2 regions of the Pseudomonas helleri genome follow, and region 1 is predicted to be linked to the other one. Evidence: riboswitches for the same ligand, from Rfam matches in the RefSeq annotation. Region 1 holds a riboswitch; the other holds the start of a gene.

Region 1 (4,168 bases):
TCAGTGATCCGCAGCGTGATAGCTCAACGCCTTCCTACACCCAGGGCGTGGAAGACTGGCATGAGCAGCGCGCCGAAGTGTTCCAGCGCCTGATTGAAGATGAACTGGCCGAGGGCGAGTCGGGGGCGTTTCTGTTATGGGGCGAGCCGGGGTTGTATGACAGTACGCTGCGTATTCTTGAGCGGGTGCGGGCGAATGGCTGCACCGGCTTCGACTACGAAGTGATCCCCGGCATCAGCAGTGTGCAGGCATTGGCGGCGCGCCATCGCGTGCCCTTGAACGGTATTGGCCAGCCGATACGTATCACCACCGGGCGACGACTGACCGCCGCAGACCTGGACAACGTGGTGGTGATGCTCGATGCCCACTGCGCGTTTCAGGCGTTTACCCAGGAAAACCTCGATATCTATTGGGGCGCTTACCTGGGCACCGCCGATGAAATCCTGATTGCCGGCAAGCTCGCTGACGTTTGCGAGCAGATCAAACACACCCGTGAAGCGGCGAGGCAGCGCAAAGGCTGGATCATGGACACTTACTTGCTGCGCCGGTGCCTTGCACCCGAATTATGAGGTGAGTGGCCTGGCGCTGTTTTTCGCCTCGATCCACTGCGACATGTATTGCGTACTTTTATGCTGATGATGACGCAGCATGGCGCCGGTGAAGTTGTTGCGCCGATGCAGCTCAAGCCCGGCGCGGCACGCGTTGATTCGTTGCACCAGCGCCGGGCCATGGTCGCTTTGCAGGTAGCGCGCCTGGAGCAGTGCCTGGCCGTTTTGCTGGGCGTTCTGCCAGGCCTGCGGGTTTTGATACAGCTCAAGCGCGGCGGCAGCAATGGCACTGGCGCTCTGTTCAATGGCCCCGGCCCACGGCATGTCACCGTGCATGCCTTCGGCGCCGATCGGGGTCGTCACGTTGGGCGTACCGCACAGCATGGCGTCGGCAATTTTGCCTTTGATCCCGGCGCCAAAGCGCAGCGGCGCGAGGCAGATGCGGGCGCTGCTCATTACGGCCAGCGCGTCTTCGGCCCAGTTCAACACGTGAAAACCTTGCTTGGGGTTATGCAAGGCCGTGGCTTTGGGCGGTGTGTAGGCACCGTAGATATGCAACTGGGCATCGGGCAACTGCTGGCGGATCAGCGGCCAGACCTGAGTTTTCATCCATAGCACCGCGTCCCAGTTGGGCGCATGGCGAAAGTTGCCAATGCTCAAGAAGTGCTGGCGTTGCTCAAACGGCACGAACTCGGTCGGCACCTTGTCAACCATCAGCGGGCACCAGTGCAACAAGGCGGCGGGCACGTGGAATTGCTCGACCAGCAGATCAATCTCGTATTCAGAAATCATCAGGTTCAGGTCGCTGCGATAGATGGCGGCAATTTCTCGCTGCGCCAAATCGGCATCGGCCATGTGTTCGAAGGTCTGCACGGGCGAGGGCGCAAACAGGCGACTGAAGTCATCCTGCTCGGGATGATCCTTTAAGTGAGCCTTGAGTTGCAGATGGCGAGCATCACGCAGGCTTTGCAGGTCTGAGGTCTCCAGCACCCGCAGGGCATTCGGACAGTGTTTTTCGACACGCCAGCCGAACTGTTCCTCCATCATGAAGCGGTCAAACAGCACGATATCCGGGGCCAGTTCACTGATAAAGGCATCAAAGCTGCTGTTATTCAGCTCGATAGCAACCTCAGCAATGCCCAGGGCCGCCAGATCAGCCTTGTGTTCGCCAATCCCGGCGGGGCTGCTGAAGGTGATGTGCCAGCCTTCCTGCAAGAAGCTCTCGATGATTTGCATCATATGCCCGCCCGCCGCCGAGGAGCGTGGCTCGGGCCACACGTAGCCAATGATCAGAACGTGGGTAGGGCGGGGCAACGACATGAGCAGATCCTTGGAACCGGGGGCGGCTGAAAAAAGGCGGCAATTGTCGCGCAGTCAGGTACGTATGACCAACTCGATTGTGGGCGTGGATAGTCGCTCAACATTGACCTGTTACAAAGCACTGCGTAGCCTTGCACCTTCGAGGTTCTTCGCCACGCGAAGCTAAGACGGGAACGCGGTATGCCGCGGCTGCCCCCGCAACTGTAAACGGTCAATAACCCTGCCAGGCCACTGCTGATTCAGCGGGAAGGCGCAGGGCAGAGGTCAGCCGCTGGCGGACTTCCAGCCGTGAGCCAGGAGACCTGCCTCGTACCAGATTCTTACTTCAACCGGGCGGGGTGATCCGGTGGCGAAGAGTAACCGCACACACCGGGCGGTTCTCGTCCCGTATGCCCGCCGCTTTGCCAAAGGGCATCCGATGAAAACACTGGCCAAAACCCCCGTCACTATCGTTACCGGCTTTCTCGGCTCGGGCAAAACCACCTTGCTGCGCCATATGCTGGACAACGCTCAAGGTCGTCGCATTGCCGTGATCGTCAACGAGTTCGGCGAGCTGGGCATCGACGGTGAAATCCTCAAGCAATGCTCCATCGGCTGCACCGAAGAAGAAGCCAACGGCCGCGTGTACGAGCTGGCCAACGGCTGCCTGTGCTGCACCGTGCAGGAAGAGTTCTTCCCGGTCATGCGCGAACTGGTTGCCCGTCGCGGCGACATCGACCACATCCTCATCGAAACCTCGGGCCTGGCCTTGCCAAAACCGTTGGTTCAAGCCTTCCAGTGGCCAGAAATCCGCAGCGCCTGCACCGTTGACGCGGTCATCACCGTGGTTGACAGCCCGGCCGTTGCCCGTGGCACCTTCGCCGCCTTCCCGGACCAGGTCGACGCACAGCGCAAACTCGACCCCAACCTGGACCACGAATCGCCATTGCACGAACTGTTTGCTGATCAACTGGCCAGTGCAGACTTGGTGATCCTCAACAAAACCGACCTGATTAACCCCGAAGACCTGGCCAAAGTTCGTGCAGAAGTCGCTGAAGAACTGCCACCGGCGGTAAAAATCATCGAAGCCAGCAGCGGTCGCCTGCCGCTAGACGTGCTGCTGGGCCTGGGCGCCGGTTCTGAAGACCATATCGACAGCCGCCACAGCCATCACGACCATCACCACGATGGCGATGATGACCACGACGATCACGACCACGACGCCTTTGACTCGATCTCCATCGAGCTGCCACAAGCAGAAGAGCGCCTGCTGCTTGACGCACTCACGGATCTGGTCGTCAAGCACGGCATTCTGCGGGTTAAGGGCTTTGCTGCCATTCCTGGCAAACCGATGCGTTTGCTGATCCAGGGCGTGGGCACGCGTTTTGACAAGCACTTCGACCGCGCCTGGCGCAGCGACGAAGCACGCACCACCAAACTGGTGCTGATCGGTCAGGACCTGGACGCAGCCTTGCTTGAGTCCACACTGCGTACAGCGTTGGGCGCTTAAACCATGCATTTGCTCAGGACCCAGCCCGGTGGCTTTGTATCGGACGACAACATTGCCGACCTAGGCCAGACCCCCGCCGAGCTGGTGATCCTGTGCAGCGGTGATTCAAGCCTTGCACTGCTCGCGGACGCCGCGCAGCAGTTGCCTGAAGATTATCCAAGCCTGCGTCTGGCTAACCCGATGCAGGTGCAAAACCACGGCTCGGTCGATCTGTATGTCGATCAGGTGCTGCAACACGCCAAAGTGATTCTGCTGTCATTGCACGGCGGCATTGGTTACTGGCGCTATGGCATCGAGCGGTTGATGCAGTTGGCCGAACGCGGCGTGACGTTGATTCTGGTGCCGGGCGATGACCGGCCCGATCCGGAGCTCAGCGCGTTGAGCACCGTACCCCCCGAACACGCCGAGCGCCTGTGGCACTTTTTACGCCAGGGCGGGCGGACAAACGCGTTGCAACTCTATCGTTGCCTGGCCAGTCTGTGGCTGGAGCGCGATTATCCGTGGGGCGAGCCACAAACCTTGCCGCGTACGGCCATCTACCACCCGCAGCACGGCAGCGCCGAACTTGCTCACTGGCAAGCCGATTGGCAAGCCGGGCAGCCGGTAGCGGCATTGCTGTTCTATCGCTCGCACTTGCAGGCGGCCAATACCGCATTTGTCGATGTGTTTTGCCAGCGCTTACAGGCGGCCGGGCTAAACCCTTTGCCGATGGCGGTGGCCAGCCTTAAAGAGCCGGGCTGTCTGGCGGTGGTACAAGATCTGCTCGATGAGGTTGATGCCGGGGTCATTTTGAATACCACCGGTTTTGCTC
Region 2 (4,168 bases), 1.3 Mb from region 1:
GTCATGAACTCGTCTGAGCGCTCGCCCAAAGCCTCAGCGGTGCGTACCCGCTCGGCTTCGACCACGGTTTGAATCTTGCCGCGCAGCTCACGGTCGGTGATGCGGATAAACCGCCACGGCTGCATCAGGCCCACGCTCGGCGCCTGATGCGCGGCTTCGAGCAAGCGGGCCAACAACTCGGGCGCCACTTCACCACCGCTGAAGTGGCGCATATCGCGGCGCTCAGCAATGGCGCGGTACACAGCGGCCTTTTCTTCAGGGCTAAATGCGTTGTCGCTCATGGCACCTTCACAGCGCACGGCGCGAACAACGCGGCAATGGCCTGGGGATTGGACGGAAAGTAAAAGTGCACATAAGACGCCGTCATACGCCCTTCGCGATACACCGCTTCGGCACCGCGCCCGCCATTGGGGCTAAGCCCCCGCGCAACGGGCTCAAGTTCGGTGCTGGTCAACGAGTGATGATAAGTGTGACCACGCAGCAGACCTTCGGGCATTTCGACGGCTTGCAAGGCCAGCGCAGCCAGGCGCTTTTGCATCGTCGCCTCGCCCTTGAGCAAGCCCACCAGCGCTTCACGCTGACCTTCAACATCGGTCAAGGCGTCTAGCAGATAAAGCATGCCGCCGCACTCGGCCAACAGCGGTTTGCCCGCGTGATGGTGGGCACGGATCGCTTCAAGCATCGAGGTATTGCGCGCAAGGGCCTGGTGATGGAGTTCCGGGTAACCACCGGGCAAATACACACTGTCGGCCTGCGGCAGTTGGGTGTCGCGAATCGGCGAGAAAAACACCAGTTCAGCGCCCATGTCGCGCAGCAGTGCCAGGCTCGCGCCATAGGTAAAGGCAAACGCTTCATCGCGCGCCACGGCAATCCGCACACCGGCCAGCAACGGCTCAATGGCCACCGGCTCAGGCGCGGCGAATTCCACCGGCGGTGGCAGCGCTACCTCGCAGGTGCTGGCCAAGGCATTGGCGGCGGCGTCCAGACGCATATCGAGGTCATTCAACTCGCTGGCTTGCACCAGACCCAAATGACGGCTGGGCAACTCGATCCCGGTTTCGCGGGACAACGCGCCGTACCAGCGCAAGCCTTCGGTCAAGCTGCCTTCCAGCAACTGCGCGTGGCGCACAGTGCCCACCCGGTTGGCCAACACCCCGGCAAACGGCAGGTCCGGCTGATAGCGCGCCAGCCCCAGGGCCAATGCGCCAAACGTCTGGGCCATGGCCGTACCGTCAATCACGCCCAATACCGGCACGCCAAAATGGCGGGCCAAATCGGCGCTGGACGGCGTGCCATCGAACAGGCCCATGACCCCTTCGATAAGGATCAGGTCCGATTCACCCGCCGCTTCCCAGAGCAAGCGCCGGCTTTCGTCGGCGCCGACCATCCACAAGTCGACCTGATACACCGGCGCACCGCTGGCGCGCTCGAGGATCATGGGGTCAAGAAAATCGGGGCCACATTTAAAGACCCGCACCTTACGCCCCTGATTGCGGTGCAATCGGGCCAAGGCGGCGGTGACGGTGGTCTTGCCCTGACCGGAGGCCGGTGCGGCGATCAACACCGCCGGGCAATGACGCGACTCTCTCATGCTTCAACACTCACAATTCAATGCCTTTCTGGGCTTTGATACCGGCCTGGAAGGCATGTTTGATCACGCCCATTTCAGTCACGGTATCGGCCAGGTCAATCAGTTCAGGTTTAGCGCCGCGCCCGGTGACCAGCACATGCTGCATCGGCGGGCGGGCTTGCAAGTCGCTCAGCACTTGCTCCAGATCGAGATAGCCGTGCTTGAGCGCAATGTTCAATTCATCCAGCACCACCAAGCCAATGGCCGGGTCGCGCAGCATCTCGCGGGACACTTGCCAGGCGGCTTCAGCGGCGGCGATGTCACGCTGGCGGTCCTGAGTTTCCCAGGTAAAACCTTCGCCCATCACGTGATAGCGCACTTGTTCAGGGAAGCGACGGAAAAAAATCTCTTCGCCGGTGCTGTTACGCCCCTTGATGAACTGCACCACGCCGCACTGCATGCCGTGGCCCATGGCCCGGGCCAACATGCCGAAAGCCGAACTGCTCTTGCCTTTGCCGTTGCCGGTCAACACCAGCAGCAGGCCGCACTCATTGGGAGCGCTGGCAATGCGTTCGTCCATAATCGCTTTTTTGCGTTGCATGCGCGCCAGGTGACGTTCGTCGCGCTCGGGGGATTCATTCATGGCAGCTCTCCGTTGGGGCTAAAAAATGCAAACGGGAGGCGGGGGAATTCGTTAACAATCGACACACCTTCGCCCGCCGCAAGGGTGCTGGATGGATCAGGCCGGTCTCCGGGCTCATGAGTGGGCGTTCCTGAATAAGGAACAGCACCGGGCCACGCGCCTTCCCGTGCAATGAACACAGTGGCATTGAGCGTGATGTTGACTCATTTACCGTTGCGGGGGCAGCGCCGGGATCAAAGCGGTTGTGTGGGTCAAACGCGCCCTCACCGGCTTCCCTGTTTCACTCTGCCAACCTTGGGTTGCAGAGCACCTGAAACACGCCGCGAAGGTTAGAGGGTTGGGGGTGGAGCGTCAATTAAAGGTGCCGGGCTGCGCAGCAAACAAACCCGTCAGCCTGAACCTTTGAACGGCTACGCTTCTCTATGACTACACGCCCACTGTTTTCATGGAGATCCATATGCTCAAGCGCCAGCACGCTGTTGTCATCGTTTTAGCGGCAGGGTTGGCCGCCTGCGGTGAAAGCTCGACCCTGCAAGTTACCGACGGCACAGGCCCCACGCCTACTCTGCCGGCACCGAACAAAACGCTGATCCCCACCGTCAACATCGCCCCGGCGGTGGGCTGGGCGCAAGGCACCAAGCCGGTTGCCGCACAAGGTTTGCAGGTGCAGGCATTTGCCGAAGGGCTCGACCACCCGCGCTGGCTCTATGTATTGCCCAATGGCGATGTGCTGGTGGCCGAAAGCAATGCACCGGCCAAGCCGGATGGTAGCCAGGGGCTGCGCGAGTGGATCGCCAGCAAGGTCATGGGCCGCGCCGGTGCAGGTGTGCCGAGCGCCAACCGCATCACTTTGTTGCGCGACACCAACCACGATGGCAAAGCCGACACCCGCACAGTGTTTCTAGAAAACCTGAATTCGCCCTTCGGCATGACCCTGGTGGGCAACGACCTGTACGTGGCGGATGCCGACAAGCTGCTGCGCTTCCCGTATCAACCGGGCGAAACCTCCATCAGCGCGCAGCCGACCAAGGTCATTGACTTGCCCAGCGGCCTGAACCACCACTGGACGAAAAACGTCATCGCCAGCCCTGACGGCAAAAAACTCTACGTGAGTGTCGGCTCGAACAGTAACGTCGGCGAAAACGGCATGGACATCGAAGAAGGCCGCGCGGCGATCTGGGAAGTCGACCCGGCCACCGGCAGCCACCGCATTTTTGCCTCCGGGCTGCGTAACCCCAACGGCATGGACTGGGAACCCAAGACCGGCAAACTGTGGACCGCTGTGAACGAGCGCGACGAAATCGGCAGTGATCTGGTGCCCGACTACATCACCTCGGTGCAAGACGGCGGCTTCTATGGCTGGCCCTACAGCTACTACGGGCAGCACGTCGACGTGCGGGTCAACCCGCAAAACACCGAGCTGGTGGCCAAAGCCATTGCCCCGGACTATGCCGTCGGCCCGCACACTGCCTCGCTGGGCCTGGCCTTCGCGCAAAACAGCACACTGCCGAACTTCACCGACGGCGTATTTATCGGCCAGCACGGCTCATGGAACCGCAAACCGCACAGTGGCTACAAAGTGATCTTCGTCCCGTTTGCCGATGGCAAGCCTGACGGCATGCCGATTGACGTGCTGACCGGCTTCCTCAACTCCGATGAAAAAGCCATGGGCCGCCCGGTGGGGGTCGTCATTGATAAACAGGGGGACTTGCTGGTGGCCGATGATGTCGGCAACAAAGTGTGGCGGGTGTCGGGGGAGTAAACCTTTAAATACCCTCACCCCACTTTATCGAGGCGAACCCACGTGTTGTGAAAGACACAAATCGGTTCCCTCTCCCTCGGGAGTGTATGGACCGGGGACATAGCGAACACAATGTTCGGAGACATCGCGAACACTTTTAATAGGACACATTGACCCCTTAGGAGGTGTGATGTGTCCTGGAAAGAGGTGTCCG

The links. Region 1 has a riboswitch for cobalamin ahead of cobW (cobalamin biosynthesis protein CobW). Riboswitches for the same ligand answer to the same signal wherever they lie in the genome.
Region 2: another riboswitch for cobalamin. It lies ahead of cobO (cob(I)yrinic acid a,c-diamide adenosyltransferase); the one in region 1 lies ahead of cobW (cobalamin biosynthesis protein CobW).

The regions. Positions count from the first base shown of each region.
Region 1 is NZ_CP174501.1:2,657,235-2,661,402, forward strand. It holds gene cobF (precorrin-6A synthase (deacetylating)) at 1-569, shown strand, start outside; gene ACJJU9_RS12035 (glycosyltransferase) at 564-1,868, opposite strand; cobalamin riboswitch at 1,994-2,193, shown strand; gene cobW (cobalamin biosynthesis protein CobW) at 2,287-3,357, shown strand; gene cobN (cobaltochelatase subunit CobN) at 3,361-4,168, shown strand, end outside.
Region 2 is NZ_CP174501.1:1,319,762-1,323,929, reverse strand. It holds gene bluB (5,6-dimethylbenzimidazole synthase) at 1-281, opposite strand, end outside; gene ACJJU9_RS06105 (cobyrinate a,c-diamide synthase) at 278-1,591, opposite strand; gene cobO (cob(I)yrinic acid a,c-diamide adenosyltransferase) at 1,602-2,213, opposite strand; cobalamin riboswitch at 2,295-2,542, opposite strand; gene ACJJU9_RS06095 (PQQ-dependent sugar dehydrogenase) at 2,671-3,975, shown strand; gene ACJJU9_RS06090 (IS481 family transposase) at 4,147-4,168, shown strand, end outside.